3 regions of the Candidatus Contubernalis alkaliaceticus genome follow, and region 1 is predicted to be linked to each of the others. Evidence: riboswitches for the same ligand, from Rfam matches in the RefSeq annotation. Region 1 holds a riboswitch; each other region holds the start of a gene.

Region 1 (7,623 bases):
TTCTAGAGGGCATGTTGTCTTCTCTCATAACCAGTATTTATGGAAGTCCACTGCCGGGATTAGGCTTCATTATCACTATATTATTTATTTTACTGGTGGGCTATTTGACTTCTAATTATTTGGGAAGAAAAATACTGGGATTAATGGATCATATTTTTTTTAGGATTCCGCTGCTTAGAAATGTATACTCGTCTTTTAAACAGATTGTGGATTCCTTTATGAAGCAGAATAAAACTGCCTTTAAAGAGGTGGTTATGATAGAGTATCCTCGGAAAGGTATTTATGTTTTAGGTTTTTTGACCGGTGAGAGCCGGGGGGAAGTTCAAGATAGTACTCATTCTAAAACTTTAAATGTGTTTATCCCCACTTCTCCTAACCCTACCTCAGGGATGCTGGTCTTAGTTCCCAGCCAGGAGGTAACCCTTTTGAAAATGTCTGTGGAAGAAGGACTCAAGCTGATTATTTCCGGTGGAGTTTTTAGCCCTGAAAACAACCTTTAAGAAACCTTATTATTTAAAATTCTTTTTTAGTAGGGTTCTTGCCAGAAATGTCGAACTTAAGAATGAGTCTTCAAACTTATAATTTTTCTATTTTGTTTTACTAAGATTATTTTGCTAGGGGGATTCAATGCCTGGATGAAAACTTTAACCGTTCATGTAAAGGAGAATAAGCTCTTACTTTTTGCTATTTTTCTTTTGATATTAAACACATTTCTACTAACTATAGGGATAAATTTCTTGCGACCTGTACAGTCGGAAATTTCTGATAATCTAAGCAGCAAGAAATTATTGGCTGAGGAAATTGTTCAGTACAACCGCCGGCAGGCAGAAAAGCTGGAGGTTGATCAACGGCCCAGGGTGATGGAAACTTTATCTCGGTTTTATTATGATATAGAGTTGGCAACAGGGAACGAAGAATTATATAAGATAATCTTATCAAACGCCCGGACTGTTCAGGAAACTATTTCTAGAGAGTATGAGAGTTATCAACAGGAGTTAATCCTGTCATTGATAAATAAGGATTCAAAAATCAGGGAGATAAAATCCAACTTAAATGTTACCATTACCTATGATTTCGAAACAGGCATAATTGTGGAGCCGGAAGGTGTAATTGAAGAAAAAACTTTAGAGGAAATTAACAAAACGGCTTTTCAAAGTGATTTTTCCCCCCGGCAGATTATTGAAATAGAAGTGGAAAACGGCCAGGGCAAACCGGTGGCTACCCATAACCCTCTGGATCAAGTTAATGTGCTGACTAATGAATTGAATTCACTCAGAAATATACTTTATGAGACCAGGGTGGCGGCAGGGCTTGCGGAGATGACGGGAGCAGGTATTATTATCCGGTTATATGATAAAGAAAATGGCCAAACTTCAGAAGAAATCGTCCACGATACTGATATTAGGAATTTGGTACATGAACTATTTAACTCTGATGCTCAAGGTGTGGCTGTAGGGGACCAGCGCATTATAGCTACCTCTCATATTCGGTGTGTTGGCTCAATTATCAGAGTGAATGATGAGAGTATACCTGTAAACCCTGTGGTTATAAAAGCTGTGGGTAATCCGGAGATCCTGGTAGGCGGTATGACTCTAATAAAAAGTCAATTAGAGATACGTTATGGACTCCGTATGGATATTGAAAAGGTGGATAACCTTACTTTACCCGCATATTCCGATTAAGCATTAGGAGAGAAAAGAATATTGGATTATAAAGATTTATTAAAAAAAGCGGAAGCAGCCAGGGAATTTGCCTATGCTCCCTACTCAAAATTTAAAGTAGGGGCTGCTCTGCTTACAAAAGACAATTTAATATTTACCGGCTGTAATGTAGAAAATGCTGCTTATGGCTCTACCATGTGCGCGGAGAGGGTTTGTGTATATAAAGCCGTTTCTCAGGGAAGCCGGAAATTTATAGCCATAGCTATACATGCCGGGTCGCATAGTGCTACTCCTTGTGGGGAGTGCCGACAGGTTCTGGCGGAGTTTGGGGCAGATATTCAGGTAATCATGGGGGGATCATCAGGTTTTACCGTTAAATCTATAGTTGAGCTTCTCCCCTGTAGTTTTACATTAAGAACTAATGAAAAGAAGGATTAAAGCACGGCTATGAAGAAGTATTTTGAGAAGTTGAGAAGACATAACAGTGATTTCAAAAATTACTTTTTTATTCTTGAAGGAATTATTTAATTCGTTGTCGAATAGGGATTTTTATAGTGCTTGCGCACTAAAATAATTATTAAATAATAGAAGGAGGGATATAATGGCAGCGTTAGTTGATAAGGCAAAGTGTACTGGTTGTGGAAGCTGTGTTGATGAGTGTCCGGCAGAATGTATTACTATTGAGGATGACATCGCGGTTGTAAATAATGATGAGTGTACAGATTGTGGCACCTGTGAAGATGAGTGCCCTGAGGAAGCAATCAAGGTTGAGTAATATTTAAACACACAAATATTCTTTGTTTAAAATAACAAAATTTTCTAACTTCAAAAGCTTCATCCGCTGCTGCAGATGAAGCTTTTTATTGTAACTTTCCTGTTTTTAGTTCTGGTTGGAGGTCTAGTGAAGATAGACTTCCCTGACTCCCTCCTTTTCAAAAAGGTCTTTTATTCTGTCTACCTTATTGTCCGGAACTTTAAAACCCATCATAAAGCTGTTGTCATCAAACTGCTGGTAATCAATATTTTGATCCAATTCACGAAAATTATCTCGGTCATCCAGCTCAGATATATGAATATCTGAATCATTAAATCCCTCTGTTTTTAATCTGTCATATAGAGCTGCTAATCGTACTTCTTCGGAAACAATTGCAACTAATTGCATCTTTTTCACCTCCATTAGATTCATTCTAATTATAGTTTTGACTTAACTTAGAAAAATAAACAAAAAATTATATAGCCATAAAAAGCCATAAAAAACCAGTAATTATATCTGGTTCACTTATTGACAACACTGTAATTGATTTATATAATCTTAATAAATAATAGAATAGTAAAACTAAAACAGGTGCCGTTATGGAGAATAGGGAACCGGGTTAAAATCCCGGGCGGTCCCGCCACTGTAACCGGGGAGTCCTCTGTAATAAACCCACTGTTCAAGGAATTATAGAATGGGAAGGGATGGAGGATGATGAAAGGGAGCCAGGAGACCTGCCTGTATTAGAGTTAGTTTTCCCCGTGGAGAGGAAGACTGCTGAAGGATAATGGTAAAATCCTCGGCCTAGTTTTTATTTGGCTGGGGTTTTTTATTTATTTAAAAAAAGGAGGAAAAATAAGATGCAGAGATTTGAGGAAATTCTTAAAAAAATTTCACCAATTGATGGAGAGGTAATGGAGAAAACTCAAGGTAGATTGGATGACCTGACCAAACCCCCGGGAAGCCTGGGGGTAATGGAATGTATTGCTAAAAAAATTGCCGGGATTACCAAAGTAGTAAAACCGGGGCTGCCAAAAAAAACCAGCATAATCATGGCTGGGGATCATGGGATTGTGGAAGAAGGGGTAAGCGCTTATCCCAGTGAAGTCACTCCTCAGATGGTTATGAATTTTATTTCTGGTGGTGCGGCCATGAATGTGTTGTCCCGTCACGTGGGAGCAGAATTAATTATTGTAGATATCGGAGTGGCCAGTGACCTGCCGGATATGAAAGTTTTAATTAAGAAAAAGGTAGCCTATGGAACGGATAACATGTGCAAAGGTCCGGCTATGAGCAGGGAGCAGGCGGTGAAAGCCATAGAAAATGGAATTGAAGTGACAGAAGATTGTTTTGCAAAAGGGACCGCTTTGATAGGAATTGGAGAAATGGGTATTGGAAATACCACCCCCAGCACAGCCATAATTTCATTGTACTCTAAAAAAGAAGTAGAAGATGTAGTGGGTCGGGGGACTGGAGTGGATGATGAAAGGCTGAAGATTAAGATAAATGCCATAAAACGCGCTGTAGAGGTAAACAAGCCTGATATTGATGACCCTATTGATGTTTTATCTAAAGTTGGCGGGTATGAAATCGCCGGCCTGGTGGGGGTAATCCTGGCATGTGGAGCCAACCGGATTCCTGTGGTAATTGACGGATTTATCTCTGGGGCGGCCGCCGTAATTGCTGCGGCGTTAAAAAATGAAGTTAAAGATTATCTTATTGCCTCCCACCTTTCAGAAGAACCGGGTCATAAGGCGATGCTGGACTATCTGGGGTTAAAACCAATGCTTCATATGAATATGCGATTGGGTGAAGGAACAGGGGCAGCTCTGGCTATGAACATTATTGATGGCTCTTTAAAAATATTAAATGAAATGGCCACTTTCTCAGAGGCAGGGGTAACAGGTAAGACGGAGTAAAAGGAGGAATGAAGGGAGGGACAAAGAGGGACAAGGGGGACGGGCCCCTTGTCCCTTCCGCTGTCATGCGTTTTTGTATAATGAAAGAGGCGGTTGCATTGTGAAAAAATGCACACATTTCATAATGTGAAAGCAATTTTCTTGACAGTTAGTTTTATGGCAGTTTATAATTTAGGAGTATGCTTGAAACCTTTTTGCATCATGTAAAAATTATTTTAAAAGATGAGCGGAGTAATAACTTGCTTCTTGCAAAGACGCAAAAGCCTTTATCCTCTGTTTTTTTATAGGCTTTTCCGCCTTGTAATGGGTTTTTGCTCAAGCAATGGGGCTTTCAGCAAAACTTTTACAAAGGAGAAAAGGAGGGAGAAAGGTAAGTGTTTTGGGTTTTCGGACAAACTCTAAAACAAGTTACCGCAGCTAAATGAAGGTAGACTTAACAAAGATTGACCAGATGATTGATAAGTACAGTAGTGAAGAAGACGTACCTTACATTTCTATTTTGCAGGACATCAACGATGAATACCGTTATCTGCCGGAAGAAGCTCTGCACCGGGTTTCAAAGAAGTTGGCAGTATCTATGAGCCAGCTTTACAGTCTCGCTACCTTCTACAAATGTTTTAGTTTAGTTCCCAAAGGGAAACATGAGGTTCAGGTGTGTATGGGGACCGCCTGTCACGTGAGAGGTGCTCCTCGAATCTTGGAGAAGGTATGCCAGGGATTTAAGGTAAGCCCAGGAAAGACTTCTGAGGATGGAGAGTTTTCCCTGGAGACGGTGAACTGTGTAGGTGCCTGTGCCTTGGGTCCTCTGGTAGTAATGGACGGCAAATATCATGGGAAGCTGACCCTAAATAAGATTGGTAAGCTTATGGGGGGATATCATGAAAAAGAAGATAACTAGTCCATGGGATTTAGAAATATTGAGAGAATCCATAAAGGAGAACAGGGTGTCAGGAAAGCCCTGTGTATCTGTCTGCTGTGGAACAGGATGTATGGCTTCCGGAGCTTTGGAAGTGTTATCCTCTTTTAAGTCTCTTTTGAAACAAAAGGGATTAGACTTCCAGTTGGATACAAAATTAACCGGTTGCCATGGTTTTTGTGAGCAGGGTCCCCTGGTAGTTATAACACCGGGTGATATTCTTTACTGTAGGGTTCAGGAAGAAGATGTTGAAGAAATTATTGAAAAGACTATTATTAAGGATGAAATAATTGAACGTCTTTCATATGTGGAGCCTGTTTCGGGAAAACAGATTATTAAAGAACATGACGTGCCTTTTTATAAAAAACAATACCGTCTTTTGATGGCTAACAATGGAAAGCTGGTGCCGACGGAGATTGAAGACTATATGGCTTTAGGGGGATACAGCGCTCTGAAAAAAGTGCTGGAAAACATGACTCCAAAGCAGGTTATTTCGGAAATCAAGACCTCCAACCTGAGAGGGCGGGGAGGCGGGGGATTTCCCACGGGGGTAAAATGGCAGTCCTGTTTTAATGCTCCGGGAGATCCCAAATATTTGATCTGCAATGCGGACGAAGGTGACCCCGGTTGTTTTCAGGATAGAAGTATTCTGGAGGGAAATCCTCATTCTGTTCTAGAGGGTATGATTATCGGGGCCTATGCCGTGGGAGCTAACCAGGGTTATATCTATGTCCGCAGGGAATATCCCCTGGCCATAGAAAATTTTGGACAGGCTATTGAACAGGCTAAAGAATATGGTCTGTTAGGTGAAGGTATTATGGGAATGGATTTCAATTTTAACGTTAAGATAAACCGGGGGGGAGGCGCTTTTGTTTGTGGTGAATCCAGTGCTTCCATTGCTTCTATTGAAGGAAAGGTGGGGGAACCCCGGGATAAGCATACCCATGCTACGGAAAAAGGGTTATGGGACAAACCTACTGTGCTCAATAACGTAAAAACCTGGGCTACGGTGCCCATTATTATGGAAAAGGGTGCGGAGTGGTTTGCTTCCATTGGCACGGAAAAAAGTAAAGGAACTATGATTTTTTCTTTGACGGGTAAAGTAAACAATACCGGTCTGGCGGAAGTGCCCATGGGGATGAGTTTAAGAGAGCTGGTTTTTGATATCGGCGGCGGAGTCCCCAATGGGAAGAAGCTAAAAGCCGTACAAACCGGGGGGCCTTCGGGAGGCTGCATACCTGAGAATCTATTAGACCTGCCGGTGGATTATGAAAAATTGTCGGAGGCCGGTTCTATGATGGGCTCCGGCGGTCTTATTGTTATGGATGAAGATACCTGTATGGTGGATGTGGCGAAGTATTTTTTAAGTTTTACCAAGGATGAGTCTTGTGGCAGCTGTTTTTCATGCCGAGAGGGAATTACCCGAATGCAGGAAATGATTGATGATATTACCCGGGGGAAGAGTTCTTTGGAACAGTTGGAGCTGCTGAAAGAATTGGCTCAGGTGGTGAAGGACACATCCATGTGTGGGTTGGGACAGACTTGTGGTAACCCCATTTTATCTACCATTCGCTATTTTGAAGAGGAGTATCTGGCACATATTGTGGAGAAGAAATGCCCTGCAGGGGTATGCCGGGATCTGATTAGTTTCAGTATTGATTCAGAACTTTGTACCGGATGCGGAAGGTGTTTGAAAAACTGTCCGGTGGAAGCAATACAGGGGGAGAAAAAAGAACCTCACGTAATCCTGGAAGACCAATGTACAAAATGCGGCATCTGCAGAGAAGTTTGCAAATTTGATGCCGTCATTAAAATATAAGAGGTGTCCACCATGATTAATATGAGTTTGAATGGAATAGATGTATCGGTAGAAAAAGGAACAACTCTGCTGGAGGCAGCCAGGTTTTATGGGATAGAGATCCCAACCCTATGTTATAACGAAGGATTAAGTCCCTATGGGGCCTGTAGATTATGTCTAGTTGAAATCGGTCCACCTGAGCGTTCCCGGTTGGTCTCTTCCTGTACGTATCGGGCCCGGGAAGGATTAATTGTAAGAACGGGGACTAAACGGGTGCTAAAAAGCATCAGGCTTTTGATCGAACTATATCTGGCCACCTGTCCCTCCTCAAAAGTAATTCAGGACTTGGCCTCAAAATATCATGTAACGTCGGTTCGTTTTCATCAGAAGCATGAGGATTGTATCCTCTGCGGCCTTTGTGTCCGTATGTGTGATGAACAGATGCAGGCCAATGCCATAGGATTTGTTCACCGGGGAGGAAACCGGCTGGTAGGTACTCCCTATAATAAGAAATCTGATGACTGTCGTTATTGCGGAGCATGTATGTATATCTGCCCCGCCTGTCAGGCCAGGTG
Region 2 (7,623 bases), 150 kb from region 1:
CATTCACCGCTGAAACTAAAATCACTTCAGAAAAATCATATAGTTCCCGGTAACGCTCAATGATTCCTTCTAGTTCTAACGGCTCTACCAGATCTATTTTATTGATAACCAAAAATACCCTGGTTTCAGCCTGCTTTAAGAGATCTACCACATACCCATCCCCTCTCCCGGGAGGATGAGAGGCTTCTACCAAAAATAGAACGATATCTACTTCCCTCAAGGAACCGACCGAAACCTTAACCATATATTCTCCCAACTTGGTCCGGGGTTTGTGCAGCCCGGGAGTATCTAGGAAAATAATCTGAGCTTCCTGGGTAGTAAGAATGCAAGTTATCTTGTTCCTGGTAGTCTGAGGCTTGTCGGAAATAATGGTAAGCTTTTGCTTCATTAAATAATTCAATAAGGTGGATTTCCCCACATTGGGTCTGCCTACTACGGCTACTACTCCTGATTTAAACATCTCTTGCCCCCTGTATTATTAGCTTTTTAAATTTGATTTTCCCATGAAATCTGAAGTTAATAAGAAGAAACCCCTTAACTTACATCAAATAACCTGAAATATAAAAAACACCTTTCATTCCCCAGGTGTAATTTTAGTCAAAAATTATGATCTCAGTGCCGCTTTTAATATGTCAGGGTTGAGAAGCATTCGCAGGGCATCATCTACATCTTTTACCACAATGTCCGACTTTAAAAGAGATTTGGTACAGCAGCCTTCCTCCCCAATCACTACAATACCTAAGACTGACTGCTCCAACATCAATTCATCGTTGGCACCATTCCCTAAAGTTACTGTCTCTTCACTACCCAGTCCCTTGATAAAAGCCGCCTTCTCATCCCTTTCTCCTCCACCTTTCAAAACTGTAAGCTCCGCTTGAAGGGATGAGCAAACTTCACCAGCTATGCCGAAGGTATCTGCTGTAATTATATATACTTTCAAGTTTTGAGATATTTTATTCAAAAGAAAAGCAGTAGTTTTTTTAATTAAACCATTATTAGCTAAAGTCCCATTTAAATCAGTGACCAGATATTTAAGATTCAAGTCCTTGTATCCTGGAATGCTAATTATTAACATAATTTTCCTACTTTTTTTTATTTTACTTATCTTCTTTTTGACATTCCGTACAAAACCCGAAAATGTTTAAAGTGTGATATTCCAATTGAAATCCATGTTCTTTGCATATGTCCTTTTGCCGCTTTTCTATAGTCATATCCTCAAACTGAACCACCTTACCACAATTTTTACAGATCAGGTGATCATGATGCAGGTGACCAAAAACATGCTCGTAGTAAGCCCTGCCATCTCCAAAATCTACTTTTTCCACCAGGCCGCTTTCCACCAGCAAGCTCAAAGTCCGGTAAACCGATGCCCTGGAAACCTGTCGATTGCTTTTCCGGAGCATATAAAGAAGATCTTCTACATCAAAATGATCATGAACCGAAAAAACCTGCTCCAGTATGATTCTTCTTTCCTGGGTGAGCTTAAAACCTTTTAACTTCAGGTACTTATTAAATTTTTCCATTGCTTCCTTTTTCAAAGCTTTTCACCTACTTTATACTTTAACCGCAGTCCAAATATATCTTGGACTCTCCTAATAACGGGTCCAGCCCAGGCTTTTCCGCTTATTAAAATCCTGAAAAGTAAAATGAAGTGCGGTTATGCTTAAGTTAGCGCAATGGGTTTTATCTTCCGGCAGCCCGCCTAAAGCCTTCACAACATCCTCTCCGGTGATCAATCTGGCCTCCTGAATAGTTTTCCCCTTTGCCATTTCCGTCATCATACTGGTAGTAGCTATCAAAGTACTGCATCCGTATATTTTATATTTAATATCAGAGATTTTTTCTCGATTCACCTTTATATAAATAACTAAATAATCTCCGCAATCGGGGGCTCCGTAAGTGCCTATCCCATGGGCATCAGGCAGATCCCCTATATTCCTGGGATTAGTAAAGTGGTCTACAACCAATTGATTTTCCATATATTTCCCCACCTCATGAGATTCCATACAAAAAAGCATCTTAATTCTTTATTCTCTATAATTTAATAAAGTCCTTCTATATAAATAGTAAATTAGCATCACTAATTTAATAATGGGACTGACAAACAATTGCCCAGGGCAATAATCAGAGAATTTCACCAAAGGGAAAAATTTAAAAATTCAATTTAATTTCTATTTTCCCCTGGTATTCTTCTACTTTCCCCTGATCAGAAAAACGGGTAAAATCTGTATCTATGGGAATCTTGCCTAAAAGTGGGACCCCCATTATCTCAGCAGATTCTTCAGCCCGGCTGGGGCCAAATACTTCTAATTTTTCCTGACAGTGGGAGCAGCGAAGATAGCTCATATTTTCCACCAAACCAACTATGGGAACCCTTAAGCGGTAAGCCATTTTAACCGCCTTTTTCACCACCATCAGGGCTAATTCTTGGGGAGAAGTTACTACAATTATGCCGTCTACAGGTATAGATTTCAGGACTGTCAAAGGAACATCCGATGTGCCGGGGGGCATGTCAACCAGCAGATAGTCCAGTTCTCCCCAATCTACATCTTTCCAGAACTGTTTTACTGCTCCTCCAGCCTTGGGTCCTTTCCAAAGAACCGGATCATCCTCTTCATCCAAAAGAAGGTTAATAGACACAATCATAATACCTCCCGGAGTTTCTGCCGGCAGCATTTTCCCTTCAGCGGTTTTGAGCCGCTGCTGCAGCCCAAATATTTTAGGAATGCTGGGTCCCGTAATATCTGCATCTATGATCCCAACTTTATGTCCCTGTCTGGATAACTGCAGCGCTAAAAGAGAAGTGATGGATGACTTCCCAACACCTCCCTTTCCACTCATCACCGCCACCACTTTTTTTATCTTACAATCTTCCTGATCCGTATTTTTCTCAGTTTCTTCAACCGAACAATCCCTGGATGAATTCACTTTACTTTCTCCTTCTTTTCATAATATACTATAATAACCTTCTCCAAATTTATCCTTAAATATTCTTGTCGCCTTAATTATAGTTTATTGACCGGTTTCCGTAAAGACCTTCTTAAAAGCAAATGTTATATTTTACTAAGGCTTACGAAAACAAAAAAATAAACCTCCCGGGGGAGGTACGGCAAAGAGCCGATATGAATTTAACAGGTCACGCAAAAATAAAACCGGCCTTTGGAAGACCGGTCTGTGTACAATACATTACACACCACACCATTTCCTTTCTTCCGAAGGTAAACAAGTGACTAAAAAACAGGCAGGTTTCCTGACTCAGGTTCTTCGTCCTCCTGCACCTTCCCGTTTCCTTTAGAAACAGTGGTTCTAAAAAGCAGGAGACTCCCCTTTACAGTGGCGGGACCGCTCGGGACTCTAACCCGATTCCCTATTATCCAAATGAATTGGCACCTGTTTGATGTGATATTAACTTATTTATATTTTTATTCTACCTAAATTTAATTTTTCCTTCTTTAAAGAAATAATTTATTTATAAATACCTTATTCCAAAAAGATTAAGACAGCATAGACCAAGGAATCACACTCTCATCTCATCCATAAGATCATGTACAGTCATTTCTGGAGCTGCTGCAATTAAATCTTTCAAGGTCAAGTATCCCTTTAGCTTTCCTCCATCATCAGTAATAAAAAGGGCATAAACAATTTTTACTTTTTTTCCGGAATTTCTAACCCGGTCCAAGGCTTCCTGGACGGTAACATCTTCTTTAAGGCTAACGGGCCGGGAGTGTATATTCTTCTCTGCATTTTTAGCCATTTGATCAACCACTCTTTTCGGCAGTGTCCTGACTTTCCTCCTGATGTTTGCCATATTAATCCCTCCTGAGTTAATACTTTATACTGCTCTCTTTGAAACTTTTTAATTTCAAATAAGTCGCCTGATTTATCAGGGTCTCCTGTCACGAACACCACCCCCTCTGTAAAAAAATTCTTTATAAACAAAAAACGGCCCAGAAGAGCCGTTTAAATACCACAACCACACATGACAAAAAAATTAAAATTTGCCTGCTATGGAAACCACAACTCCTCGTTTTGGATTCAGCACTAAATGACGTAGATTCAAAACAGAATCAGCTACATTAAGCAGACCTTAATCCGATCATGCCTGTTATACCCATTGGCGTCTCTGGACGTTTTTGGGCAGCAGCCTGTGTTCATTTAGGAGCCTCCCCTAACAAGTGCATATTCACTTTTCATCCTTTATTATATGACAGTTAAAGAGAAATTGTCAATAGAAACCTGGGTTAATTTAATAAATAAGAGATGGCAAATAACAGATAACAGCAGTATGAAAAGTTACCCGGGTCTTTGACAGTTGAATAATGAACACATGTCTTAAAAGCCTTGAAAATAGGGCTTTTTTTATTGCAAATTTGTCAATTTTTCACCTATTTCTATTGAGTATTATTGAGTATTATGTTATAATATAAGGGATTGGGGGGTTAATATGAGATTGTCTATTTCGAAATCAAAAAATTCCACATCTCTTTACGTAATTAAATCAACTTATGAGAATGGTGTACATTCATCAAAGATTGTTGAAAAACTTGGAACAGTTAATGATTTGAGTAAAAAGTTAAACGGCCAGGATCCCATTGAATGGGCAAAGAAATACATAGCAGAGCTGAATCAAAAAGAGAAGGAAGAAAAGCTTGATGTGTTGGTAAAGTACTCACCTTCCAAGGTCATTACGAAAGATGAACAGCGCTCTTTTAACGGTGGTTATCTTTTTCTTCAACAAATATACTATCAACTTGGCCTTCACAAAATATGTAAAGAAATGTTAGGAAAATACAAGGTTACATATGACCTAAACTCCATACTCTCCAGATTGATTTACGGAAGAATAATCTTCCCTTCATCTAAGCTCGCCACTTACCAACTTTCCTCAAGATTTATAGAACAACCTAACTTTGAACTTCAACATATATACAGAGCTCTTGAAGTTATTGCTAAGGAAACGGATTTTTTACAATCATCCTTGTACAACAACAGTTTAAAAGTTTCTAAGAGAAATACTGGTGTACTTTATTATGATTGCACCAATTATTTTTTTGAAATTGAACAGGCAGATGGCGATAAGCAATACGGTCCATCAAAAGAGCATAGACCAAACCCAATCATTCAAATGGGCCTATTTATGGATGGAGACGGTATCCCTCTTGCATTTAGCATCAACAAAGGAAATACAAATGAACAATTAACACTAAAACCCTTAGAAAAGAAAATTCTATCTGATTTTAATCTTTCTAAATTTATCGTATGTACCGATGCCGGTCTAGCGTCCAAAAATAACAGAAAATTTAACGACAGGGAAGAACGAGCATTTATTACAACTCAATCAATTAAGAAATTAAAAGCACATCTAAAAAAATGGGCACTTGATCCAAACGAATGGCACCTCTCTAACGATGTAAAAACCTATGACATCTCTAAACTAGATGATGAGAAAGCTAAAAATAAAATGTTTTACAAAGAACGTTGGATTAAAGAAAATGACCTTGAACAAAAAATCATTGTGACGTACTCTATCAAGTATAGAGATTATCAAAGAAAAATCCGTAATTCACAGATAGAACGTGCACAAAAAACAATAGATTCAAATCCTACAAAAATAAAAAAATGTAATCAGAATGATTGCAGAAGATTTATTAAAAAAACTAATTTTACTCCTGATGGAGAAATTGCTGAAAAAGAAATATACAGTATTGATACAGAGGTTATCGCTAAAGAAGAAGCCTTTGATGGGTTTTATGCTGTATGTACAAACCTTGAGGATGATGCTTCTGAAATAATTAAAGTAAACAATAGACGATGGGAGATTGAAGAATGTTTTAGAATTATGAAAAGTGAATTTAAAGCCAGACCTGTTTATTTAAGCCGTGATGACAGAATAGAAGCACATTTTACAACTTGCTTTATATCCTTAATTATTTACAGATTATTGGAAAAAAAGCTTGGTGAGAAATATACCTGCAGTGAAATAATTAGAGGATTAAAGGATATGAACTTTCATGAAATAAAGGGGGAGGGTTACACTCCAACATATACGAGAACTGACTTTACTGATGATTTACATGAGGCATTTGATTTCCGTACAGACTACCAGATTATAAAAACAAAACAAATGAAAAAAATTTTTAAAGCGACAAAAAAATAAAAACATTACTCACTTTTTTGAATACAAAAAAAGCTTGATAATCCTTGTAAATCAGGGATCATCAAGCTTTTTGCTTGTAACAACTGTCAAAGACGAGATAAAAAATAATAATTTTCAATAAAAAAACTCCTGTTTATTGCTCTAGAGTGGGCTCTAGAGTGGGAATTCCTAATTAACTCTACTGCGATAGCCTTCAAAACATTCAGGACAGGCAAACTTACCCTCTTTAACCCTGGCCCTGGGCTCCATTATCCCTTCTCCACAAAAACCACACTGAACAGAATCGAATAGTTTGGCTTTAAATGGAAGGTCAACTTTAACTGTTTTAATTTCAAATATTTCTTCTACGGGCACATTAAGAATTATTTGGGTTAGTTCAGCATGATGTTTTTTAAATAGCTGCCTTTCCTCTTCTTTCACTTCCCCGCCACTGAAAAGCTTTTCCCTTAGTTCCTTCCAGCCCTCCGGAGCTACTTTTTCCATAGCTCCATGTTTTAGAGAAATTCTTAAACCTTCTTGTGTATCCCTTGAAGCAAAAGTAAAAACATTTTTTCCATAGTCTTTAAATATTAAATTCCCCTTACCAAAGGTACAGCTGGTCAACACCTGTATTGCATCGACCCCGCAATTATCTGTTTCCACTATGGCCACTACCTCTTCGTCCTTAGAAGGGCCAGCTTCCATCCTCTTTAAATATTCCATAGCCGCCCGATACCCATAAGCTAACCCTGGACAAACATGACCATGAAACTCCACAGCTTTTTCCCAGGGTGTTTTTTCCATACACATATTATAATCCCTCCAGTTTTAAGTATAGAGCTGAAATCGCCCGGTCTTTGCTAGAAACAACCTTTAGATTCATTTGCCCCTAATCAACAATACCATATGATTAGTGGTACCGCTAACTATATGGTAACACACTTCTAGAATTAAAGCCAAACAATTTTTATGCCAACCTGTTATATAAAAACATATTTATTAACTGACAGTTTGATCAAAAAACCAGATGACAGGCTTTCCAATGTCGCTCTCCAATCTTCAACAGAAGAGGTTCCTCCCGAGAGCAAACCTCTTTCACCTGGGGGCATCGGGGATGAAATCGACAGCCTTGGGGAGGAAAAATAGGGTTGGGTGGTTCTCCCCTGATTATTTGTTCTACATTAGCTTTTTCCCCGGGATCCGGTTTTGGGACTGCAGCCAAAAGAGAGCGGGTATAAGGATGCAGCGCTTCCTCCACTAGACGTTGGCTATCCAAAACTTCTACGATTTTCCCGAGGTACATGACCGCAACCTGATGGCTGATGTATTTGACTGCAGCCAGGTCATGGGAAATAAAAAGATAAGATAATTGGTAGTCATTCCTAAGCTTTTTTAGTAAATTCAGAACTTGGGCTTGAATGGACACATCAAGACTGGCCACAGACTCGTCACAAACAATAACTGACGGATTTAATGCCAGGGCCCGG
Region 3 (7,623 bases), 280 kb from region 1:
GGCCTTTCCACAGGGGAAAGGAAGATGTTAGAAAGTGCTAAACAGATTTTGGTTAGTGAGTTGGTCTTAGCAAAAGGGATAGACGAGGATCAGATGCTCTGCATACTGGACGAAGTCTTTCAACATCAAAAGTAAGCACTTTTGATGTTTTTCTTTATATAGAGGTTTTTTACTTTGTTTCATATGCATACATATTCAAGCTTGAATTTGGATATTTATATAAGTTATAATGAAAATAGCAGCAGTGATTCTATATTTATTTACATAAAGGAGGTGAAAAAGATGATTCCTAAAATATTTCGTATAATTTCACTGATTATTGGTTTTGTGCTGGGGTACCAGGCCTTTAATGCCGGGTTTAATGCTCTTTCCACAGTTACCACGTTTAATTTAACTGAAACCGGCCTAAGCGCTGCCAGCATAAGCGTTTCTGTTTTGGGAGGGTCAGCATTTGGAATTATATTTTATATTATTACTCCCATAGTAATAAACCAAGTGGTTCAGTTTACATCCTGGGTTGATGGGAAATTGAAGCTTATTCCTACACAGGATATAGTTTTAGGTACCATTGGTTTGGTTATAGGCCTTTCTATTGCGGCTCTTTTGAGTCTTGCTCTTTATAGGATTCCCTGGGTGGGGGTTTATCTTTCCCTGGCAGTTACTCTAGTTTTGGGATACGTGGGGATTCATATTGTCACTAATCGGAAAGAAGAACTTTCTTTTATAACTTCTCTCTTTGCCTGGCAGGCGAAAGGGGAAAAAGTATTATCGGATAAAGGAATAAAAGTACTGGACACCAGTGTAATCATAGACGGTCGCATCGCCGATCTTTGTAAAACCGGTTTTATGGAGGGAGTACTGATGATTCCAGGCTTTGTTTTAGATGAACTCCGTCATATTGCTGATTCATCAGATGTACTTAAGAGAAATCGCGGACGACGGGGTTTAGATATTTTAAACAAGATTCAAAAGGAACTGGATATTCCCGTAAAAATTACTGAACAGGACTTTGAGGACATGGAAGTTGACAGCAAGCTGGTGAAATTAGCTAAACTATTGAAAGGGAAAGTAGTCACAAATGATTACAACCTGAACAAGGTCTGTGAACTCCAGGGGGTTTCGGTGCTGAACATTAATGAGTTGGCCAATGCCTTAAAGCCGGTAGTTCTCCCCGGGGAAGAAATGACCGTTCAAATAATTAAAGATGGTAAAGAAATGGGACAGGGAATTGGTTATCTAGACGACGGTACCATGATCGTGGTTGATGGAGGGAAGAAACATATGATGCAGCATCTAGAGGTAGTAGTCACCAGCGTATTGCAGACAGCCGCGGGAAGGATGATATTTGCCCGGCCAAAAGCATATCTGGCCAAGTATATTAACGAGGCCAAATAGTGTTGGTCTCCGCTGTAGTAGCAGCCGCTGGAAAAGGAAAGAGAATGGGTGAAAAAGTCAATAAACAGTATCTGTTGTGCGGTGGGAAGCCTGTTTTAGCTCAGACTTTGTTAAAGATTTCCCAGTATCCCTTTGATAAAATTGTGGTAGCAGTTGCTCCGGGGGAAGAAGATTTCTGTCAAAATAAAATTATTGATCCTTTACAACTGGATATTCCCATGACCGTGATTCCCGGGGGTAAGGAAAGGCAGGAAACCGTTAACAAAGCACTGAAAACCTTGGCCCCACAGACTGAGGTGGTGCTCATACATGATGGGGCCCGTCCCTTTATTACCCAAGAGCTTTTGAAAGAATCTGTTGATACAGCCAGGAGTTATGGAGCTTGTGTGGTGGCTGTTCCGGTTAAGGACACTATAAAAAGGACAGATGAGGAAGGATTTGTGGTGGATACGCCAGCCCGCAGCCTGCTGTGGGCAGCGCAGACACCACAGGCCTTCCTTTTCCCATTAATCTGTGAAGCTTATGGGAAGGCACTTGAGGAGGGTTTTTTAGGTACTGATGATGCATCCCTGGTGGAAAGGTTAGGCCATAGGGTGAGAATTGTCCAGGGCAGGTATGAAAATATTAAGATTACTACTCCTCAGGATCTGATGCTGGCGGAGGCTCTCTTACGAGAAGAAGGGGTTGGAAAAAAGCCATGGTGAGAGTTGGAATAGGCTATGATGTTCACCGGCTGGTCAAGGACCGGCCGCTTATTTTGGGAGGGGTGGAAGTCCCTCATCATATGGGACTTCTTGGGCATTCCGATGCTGACGTTTTGATTCATGCTCTGATGGATGCTCTGCTGGGAGCTGTGGGTAAGGGAGACATCGGCAGGCATTTTCCCGATACCCAGGAGCAGTATCGGGGAATTTCCAGTGTTATTCTTCTGGCAAAAGTGAATCATATTCTAAAAGAGGAAGGATACCAGATCGTCAATGTGGATACAGTTGTTATCGCTCAGAAGCCAAAATTGGCCCCTTACATAGAAAAGATGACGCAAAATATTGCTTCCACCCTTGGAGTAGATGAAAAAGCCGTCAATGTGAAAGCAACTACCACCGAAGGATTAGGTTTTCCCGGCCGAGAAGAGGGAATAGCAGCACAGGCAATAGTATTGCTTTCAAGTATGTGAGAATATTGCCAAATTGTCAAGGGGACGGTTCTTCTACAATATTATTTAAAACTTTTTTTTAGAAAATTTCATTAGGTTTAAAATCCGTTTAATCTCTTTTTTTTAGGGTATAAGACCCCCACCTCTAAGCGTTAGCGTAGGTGGGGCTTATAATCAGGTGGAGTAGAGTCTCCACCTGATTCCCCGATGTTTAAGCTTGATGAAACGAGTTTACTCATAAAAATTAAAATGTTGTAACAAAAAATATAGATGAAAGTCAGGAGGTATACAATTTTGGATAGAAGAGTGAGGGTTAGATTTGCCCCAAGTCCTACTGGGCCTCTACATATCGGTGGAGCCAGGTCGGCTCTTTTTAACTGGCTTTTTGCCCGAAAAAACGGTGGGGACTTTGTAGTCAGGGTTGAGGATACCGATGTTGAGCGTTCTACCCTGGTATCGGAAGAGGTTATCTTAGATGATTTAAAATGGTTGGGGATGGCCTGGGACGAAGGGGTTTTAGTGGGGGGAGAGAATGGGCCTTATCGGCAGAGTGAAAGACTGTCCCTTTACAGCACTTACTGGGAAAGGCTTTTAGAGGAAAAGAAAGCTTATCCCTGTTATTGTACCGAAGAGGAGTTGGAAGCGGAAAGGGAATCCTTGCGGAATAAGGGACAAATGCCCAGGTACCTGGGAAGGTGCAGGGATTTGACTCTTGAGCAGCGGCAAAAGCTTGAAAATGAAGGGAAAAAGCCAACAGTCCGTTTTCAGGTACCCCAAGGGGAGATTATCCCGGTGGAGGATTTAGTCCGGGGCAGGGTAGAATTTGAAAGCGATGGAATCGGTGATTTTGTTATTGTAAAGTCAGACGGTATTCCTACTTATAATTTTGCGGTGGTTGTGGATGATGCGTTAATGAAGATTAGTCATGTAATCCGGGGAGAGGAGCATCTTTCTAACACCCCCCGGCAGATTATGATATACAAGGCCTTGGGATTTGATATGCCTGAGTTTGCCCATATTTCCTTAATCCTGGGGGAAGATCGGTCTAAAATGAGCAAGAGGCATGGAGCCACTTCTATTCAGCAGTATCGTGAGAAGGGTTATCTTCCCCATGCCCTTTTAAACTTTCTGTCCCTTTTAGGTTGGGCGCCGGAGGGGGAAAGAGAGGTTTTTTCTCTTTCCGAACTGGTGCAGGAGTTTTCCCTGGACCGGGTTTCCAAGAGCCCTGCGGTTTTTAACTTGAAGAAACTGAACTGGATGAATTCCGAGTACATAAAGAAGGAAGCACCGGAGGTCATCGCCGGGTTGGCTTTGCCTTATCTGGTAGAGGCAGGGCTCTTGGAACAGGATCTGACAGATGAGCAGAATGATTGGCTGGTAAAGGTAATATCCCTTCTGCAGGAACAACTGCATTTTATTGAGGAAGTGGTGTCTTTCATTCAGGTGTTTTTCGGGGACAAGATAGATGCGTTTACCCCAGAGGCACTGGAAATGATGAAGGAGGAATCCTCCCCCAGGGTAGTAGAAAGATTTAGAGAGCAGATATTGCAGGAGGAGAACTGGGAGGTGCCCTCCATTAAAGCAATTTTTAAGGGAATCGGAAAAGAACTGGGTGTAGGCGGCAAAAAGCTGTTTCAACCGGTACGGGCAGGTTTGACGGGAAGCCTTGAGGGCCCCGATCTCCAGAATTTAATTCTTCTTTTGGGACGGGAACGGGTGGCCATGCGTTTGGCTTTTACATTGGAAGCCTTAGAACATAATTTTTAAAGGTAAATACCGAAATACGGGGACACCATACTTAATTAGGGAAATAAGGTAATTCAGTATGGTGTCCCCGTATTTTTCCATGGCCAAAAGAGGACGCTTCGGCTTTTTCAGCGGCCTGATTACCCGAGGATTTTTCTAGAATTGATTTTAACTTGATTCACTATAGGGAAATAACGGCGGTAGGAGCTTACGGCTGTTCTCTGGAGCACAGTCGGCAGGCTTTGCAGCTGTTCAGGAAATACGGGGACACCATACTGAATTATAATAAAGAAATATTTTAAGTGAATTCGTTTTAGCTTTGCTGAAACATCGGGGAATCAGGTGGAGACTCTACTCCACCTGATTAAAAGCCCATATACACTAACGCTTAGAGGTGGGGGACTTATTTCCTAAAAAAGAGAGATAAAATAATTCAGTATGGTGTCCCCTTATTGTTCCTTATTGTTCGGTGGTAACTACCAGGAAATGTTTACCATAAATTACTATATTGACATTTCTTTGAATTGCTAATAGAATAATAGTGAAAAATAAATATTATTAGTTCCAGGTGCCTAAAACAGGAGAATAGGGAATTAGGTGAAAATCCTAAACGGGCCCGCCACTGTATGGGGAAGCCGGTACCGGCAGCCACTCCGAGAGGGGGAAGGCGGTATCTTAGGTGATGAAACCGAGTCAGGAGACCTGCCTGGAATGAATGAAAAGAGCTGCTTTCGTGCTCAAAGCAGGCTGTAACGTAGGATGATGGAAAGTCCACGCTGTAATTAGCGTGGACTTTTTTATTTCTAGTATAAAGGAGGGATTTCAACTGAAAGCTGCTGTTTTGGAGGGACGAGAAAAGCTGGTAATCAGGGAAATTGAAACACCCCAATGTGCCGGGGGGGAAGTTCTAGTCAAACTGGAGGCCTGCGGAATCTGCAGGACGGATATGAAGTGTTACTTAATAGGCCAGCGTGACCTTAAGCTTCCCCGTATCCTGGGGCATGAAATAGCCGGCACAGTTTTCGCCATAGGAGAGGGGGTAAAAAATGTAGTGCCCGGAAGCAGGGTGCAGGTGCATCCGGGAATCTTCTGTGGGGAATGCCATTACTGTCGGCAGGGCTTGGACAATATGTGCGACTCAATTAAAATCATGGGGTTTAATTATGATGGAGGTTTTGCAGAGTATCTTCGAGTTCCCCTCCAGGGAGTTCAAAACGGAATATTAAATGAGATACCCCTGGGCCTTTCCTTGGTAGAAGCCTCCATGACGGAGCCCCTGGCCTGTTCATTAAATATGCAGCAGTCTCTGGGAGTACAATCTCCAGACACGGTTCTCGTGGTAGGGGGAGGCAGGCTGGGGATATTAAATGCAAAATTAGCCCGGCTGCGGGGAGCCCAAAAGATTATACTGCTGGAGCAGGATCTTGGAAGATTAGTTGGAGCGGCAAATTATGAGTTTGATTACTGCATAAATCCGTTAAAAACATCTGCTGAGAAAGAAATAAGGATGCTTACAAATGGCATGGGGGTTGACGTAGCTATCCCCTGCTGCCCTGGTCCTGAGGCTGTCAGCATCAGTTTAAATGTTATGGCCAAAAGAGGACGCTTCGGCTTTTTCAGTGGCCTGATTACCGAGGATTTTTCTAGAATTGATTTTAATTTGATTCACTATAGGGAAATAACAGCGGTAGGAGCTTACGGCTGTTCTCTGGAGCACAGTCGGCAGGCTTTGCAGCTGTTAGGGGAAGGGGCAATTCAGGTGAATGATATGATTAGCGGCATTCTTCCGCTGGAGGAGGTGGAACAGGGGATTTGCCGGGTTAAAGAGTTGAAAGGTTTGTCCCTGGTTATTAATTTTCTTGATTCTTAAAGAGGGGTGAACTTTGGGAGTTTTTGATACCCTGTTTTGCAAATATGTAAGCCCTTTTAGTAACTTAAGCAATACTGTTGATTTAAGCAGAGGTTAATAATTTAAAAGCCTATCACATGATGGATTTTAGTTAAAAACTATAAATAAGGGAGGAAGTAGTATGTCAAAAGGAGATGTAAAGGAGTTTGGAGCGGTTATATCAAAACTTATTAAAAAGGAAAACATAACCCGAGAGGAATCCCGGGATATGTTTTATGAAATCCTGGATAATGCTCAAAGCGATATGCACCAGGGTGCTTTTCTGGCAGCACTGGCAGCCAAAGGGGAAACGGCCGAGGAGATTGCCGGTGGTTGGGAGGCTATTTACGAATTGGATACGGTAAAAGTTGTGCCGGAGACGGAAGGCCCTCTGGTGGATAACTGCGGCACCGGAATGGACTCCATTAAGACCTTTAACATCAGCACCGCTGCTTCAATTGTGGCGGCAGCTGCAGGAATTACTATGGCCAAGCACGGTGCTCGGGCCATTACCTCAATCTGCGGCACTGTAGATATATTGGAAGAGTTGGGGGTGGATGTGGAGTGTGGCCCCCAGGTGGTGAAAAGAAGTATTGAGCAGGCGGGTATCGGAATTTTTAATGGTATGAGCCCTGAGGTTCATCCCAGGGCATTGGGCAGAATTCTTTCCCAGATTTCCTTCGGGACGGTGCTAAATATTGCTGCTTCACTGGCCAATCCGGCGCTGCCCGGTTACGGAGTAAGGGGAGTTTATTCCCGGGAACTGCTGCAGCACGCCCCACTGATTATGCGGGAAATTGGCTACAAGAAAGCCCTGGTGGTACACGGCCTGGCGGAGGACGGTGTACATGGCATGGACGAAGCTTCCACCCTGGGGGAAACTCTAATGGCGGAATTGAAAGAGGACGGGAGCATTCATTACAGTTCCTTTACGCCGGAGGATTTGGGGATTAAGCGGGCATCCGCTGAAGATATAAAGCCGCTGCCCGATATTGCCCAGGAGGCGATGCGCTTGGTGAGGCTTTTAAGCGGTGAAGAGAACGGAGCTCCCCGGGACATAGTCTGTTTGAACAGTGGTTTGATTTTATATTTAATGGGGGCCAGCGGCAGCATTAAAGATGGTTATCATTTCTCCCGGGAAATTATTCAGTCGGGTAAGGCCGTGGATAAGTTAAAGGATTGGGTAAGAGAGCAGAATGCACAGCCGGAAGCGGGACTGGCCAGGCTGGAGAAATACTTCAATTAGACTAAAAGGAACAAGGGAGGAAGATATGATTAAGCTTTATGCTTTAAAATGCAGGAATGGGTATGTTAGGAACAGTAGAGAAGAGGGTTGCCAGTGTGTGCCCTTTAATAAAGCCAGCGTATATAATGACCCGATTAATCTTGAGGATATAGTCTCTTTAGCTGAAAAAGCAGGGATAAAGGATATTAAGAGGGT

The links. Region 1 has a riboswitch for cobalamin ahead of cobT (nicotinate-nucleotide--dimethylbenzimidazole phosphoribosyltransferase). Riboswitches for the same ligand answer to the same signal wherever they lie in the genome.
Region 2: it holds a riboswitch for cobalamin, as region 1 does, so the genes downstream of both, HUE98_RS13350 (Mrp/NBP35 family ATP-binding protein) here and cobT (nicotinate-nucleotide--dimethylbenzimidazole phosphoribosyltransferase) in region 1, are expected to answer to the same signal.
Region 3: it holds a riboswitch for cobalamin, as region 1 does, so the genes downstream of both, HUE98_RS15355 (zinc-dependent dehydrogenase) here and cobT (nicotinate-nucleotide--dimethylbenzimidazole phosphoribosyltransferase) in region 1, are expected to answer to the same signal.

The regions. Positions count from the first base shown of each region.
Region 1 covers NZ_CP054699.1:2,813,037-2,820,659, reverse strand. Annotated here, with positions in the region: gene HUE98_RS14095 (DUF502 domain-containing protein) at 1-500, shown strand, start outside; gene HUE98_RS14090 (DUF881 domain-containing protein) at 636-1,682, shown strand; gene HUE98_RS14085 (cytidine deaminase) at 1,704-2,099, shown strand; gene HUE98_RS14080 (indolepyruvate ferredoxin oxidoreductase subunit alpha) at 2,263-2,436, shown strand; gene HUE98_RS14075 (hypothetical protein) at 2,560-2,823, opposite strand; cobalamin riboswitch at 2,988-3,171, shown strand; gene cobT (nicotinate-nucleotide--dimethylbenzimidazole phosphoribosyltransferase) at 3,276-4,334, shown strand; gene HUE98_RS14065 (NADH-quinone oxidoreductase subunit NuoE family protein) at 4,756-5,232, shown strand; gene HUE98_RS14060 (NADH-ubiquinone oxidoreductase-F iron-sulfur binding region domain-containing protein) at 5,213-7,069, shown strand; gene HUE98_RS14055 (2Fe-2S iron-sulfur cluster-binding protein) at 7,082-7,623, shown strand, end outside.
Region 2 covers NZ_CP054699.1:2,659,031-2,666,653, forward strand. Annotated here, with positions in the region: gene era (GTPase Era) at 1-460, opposite strand, end outside; gene HUE98_RS13335 (HAD family hydrolase) at 605-1,075, opposite strand; gene HUE98_RS13340 (Fur family transcriptional regulator) at 1,098-1,538, opposite strand; gene HUE98_RS13345 (iron-sulfur cluster assembly scaffold protein) at 1,593-1,979, opposite strand; gene HUE98_RS13350 (Mrp/NBP35 family ATP-binding protein) at 2,152-2,928, opposite strand; cobalamin riboswitch at 3,224-3,409, opposite strand; gene HUE98_RS13355 (CBS domain-containing protein) at 3,518-3,808, opposite strand; M-box (ykoK) riboswitch at 4,013-4,183, opposite strand; gene HUE98_RS13360 (IS1634 family transposase) at 4,445-6,157, shown strand; gene HUE98_RS13365 (FmdE family protein) at 6,326-6,946, opposite strand; gene HUE98_RS13370 (ABC transporter ATP-binding protein) at 7,152-7,623, opposite strand, start outside.
Region 3 covers NZ_CP054699.1:3,091,661-3,099,283, reverse strand. Annotated here, with positions in the region: gene HUE98_RS15380 (CarD family transcriptional regulator) at 1-135, shown strand, start outside; gene HUE98_RS15375 (PIN/TRAM domain-containing protein) at 283-1,395, shown strand; gene ispD (2-C-methyl-D-erythritol 4-phosphate cytidylyltransferase) at 1,395-2,099, shown strand; gene ispF (2-C-methyl-D-erythritol 2,4-cyclodiphosphate synthase) at 2,093-2,569, shown strand; gene gltX (glutamate--tRNA ligase) at 2,840-4,315, shown strand; cobalamin riboswitch at 4,844-5,018, shown strand; gene HUE98_RS15355 (zinc-dependent dehydrogenase) at 5,082-6,164, shown strand; gene trpD (anthranilate phosphoribosyltransferase) at 6,325-7,428, shown strand; gene HUE98_RS15345 (hypothetical protein) at 7,454-7,623, shown strand, end outside.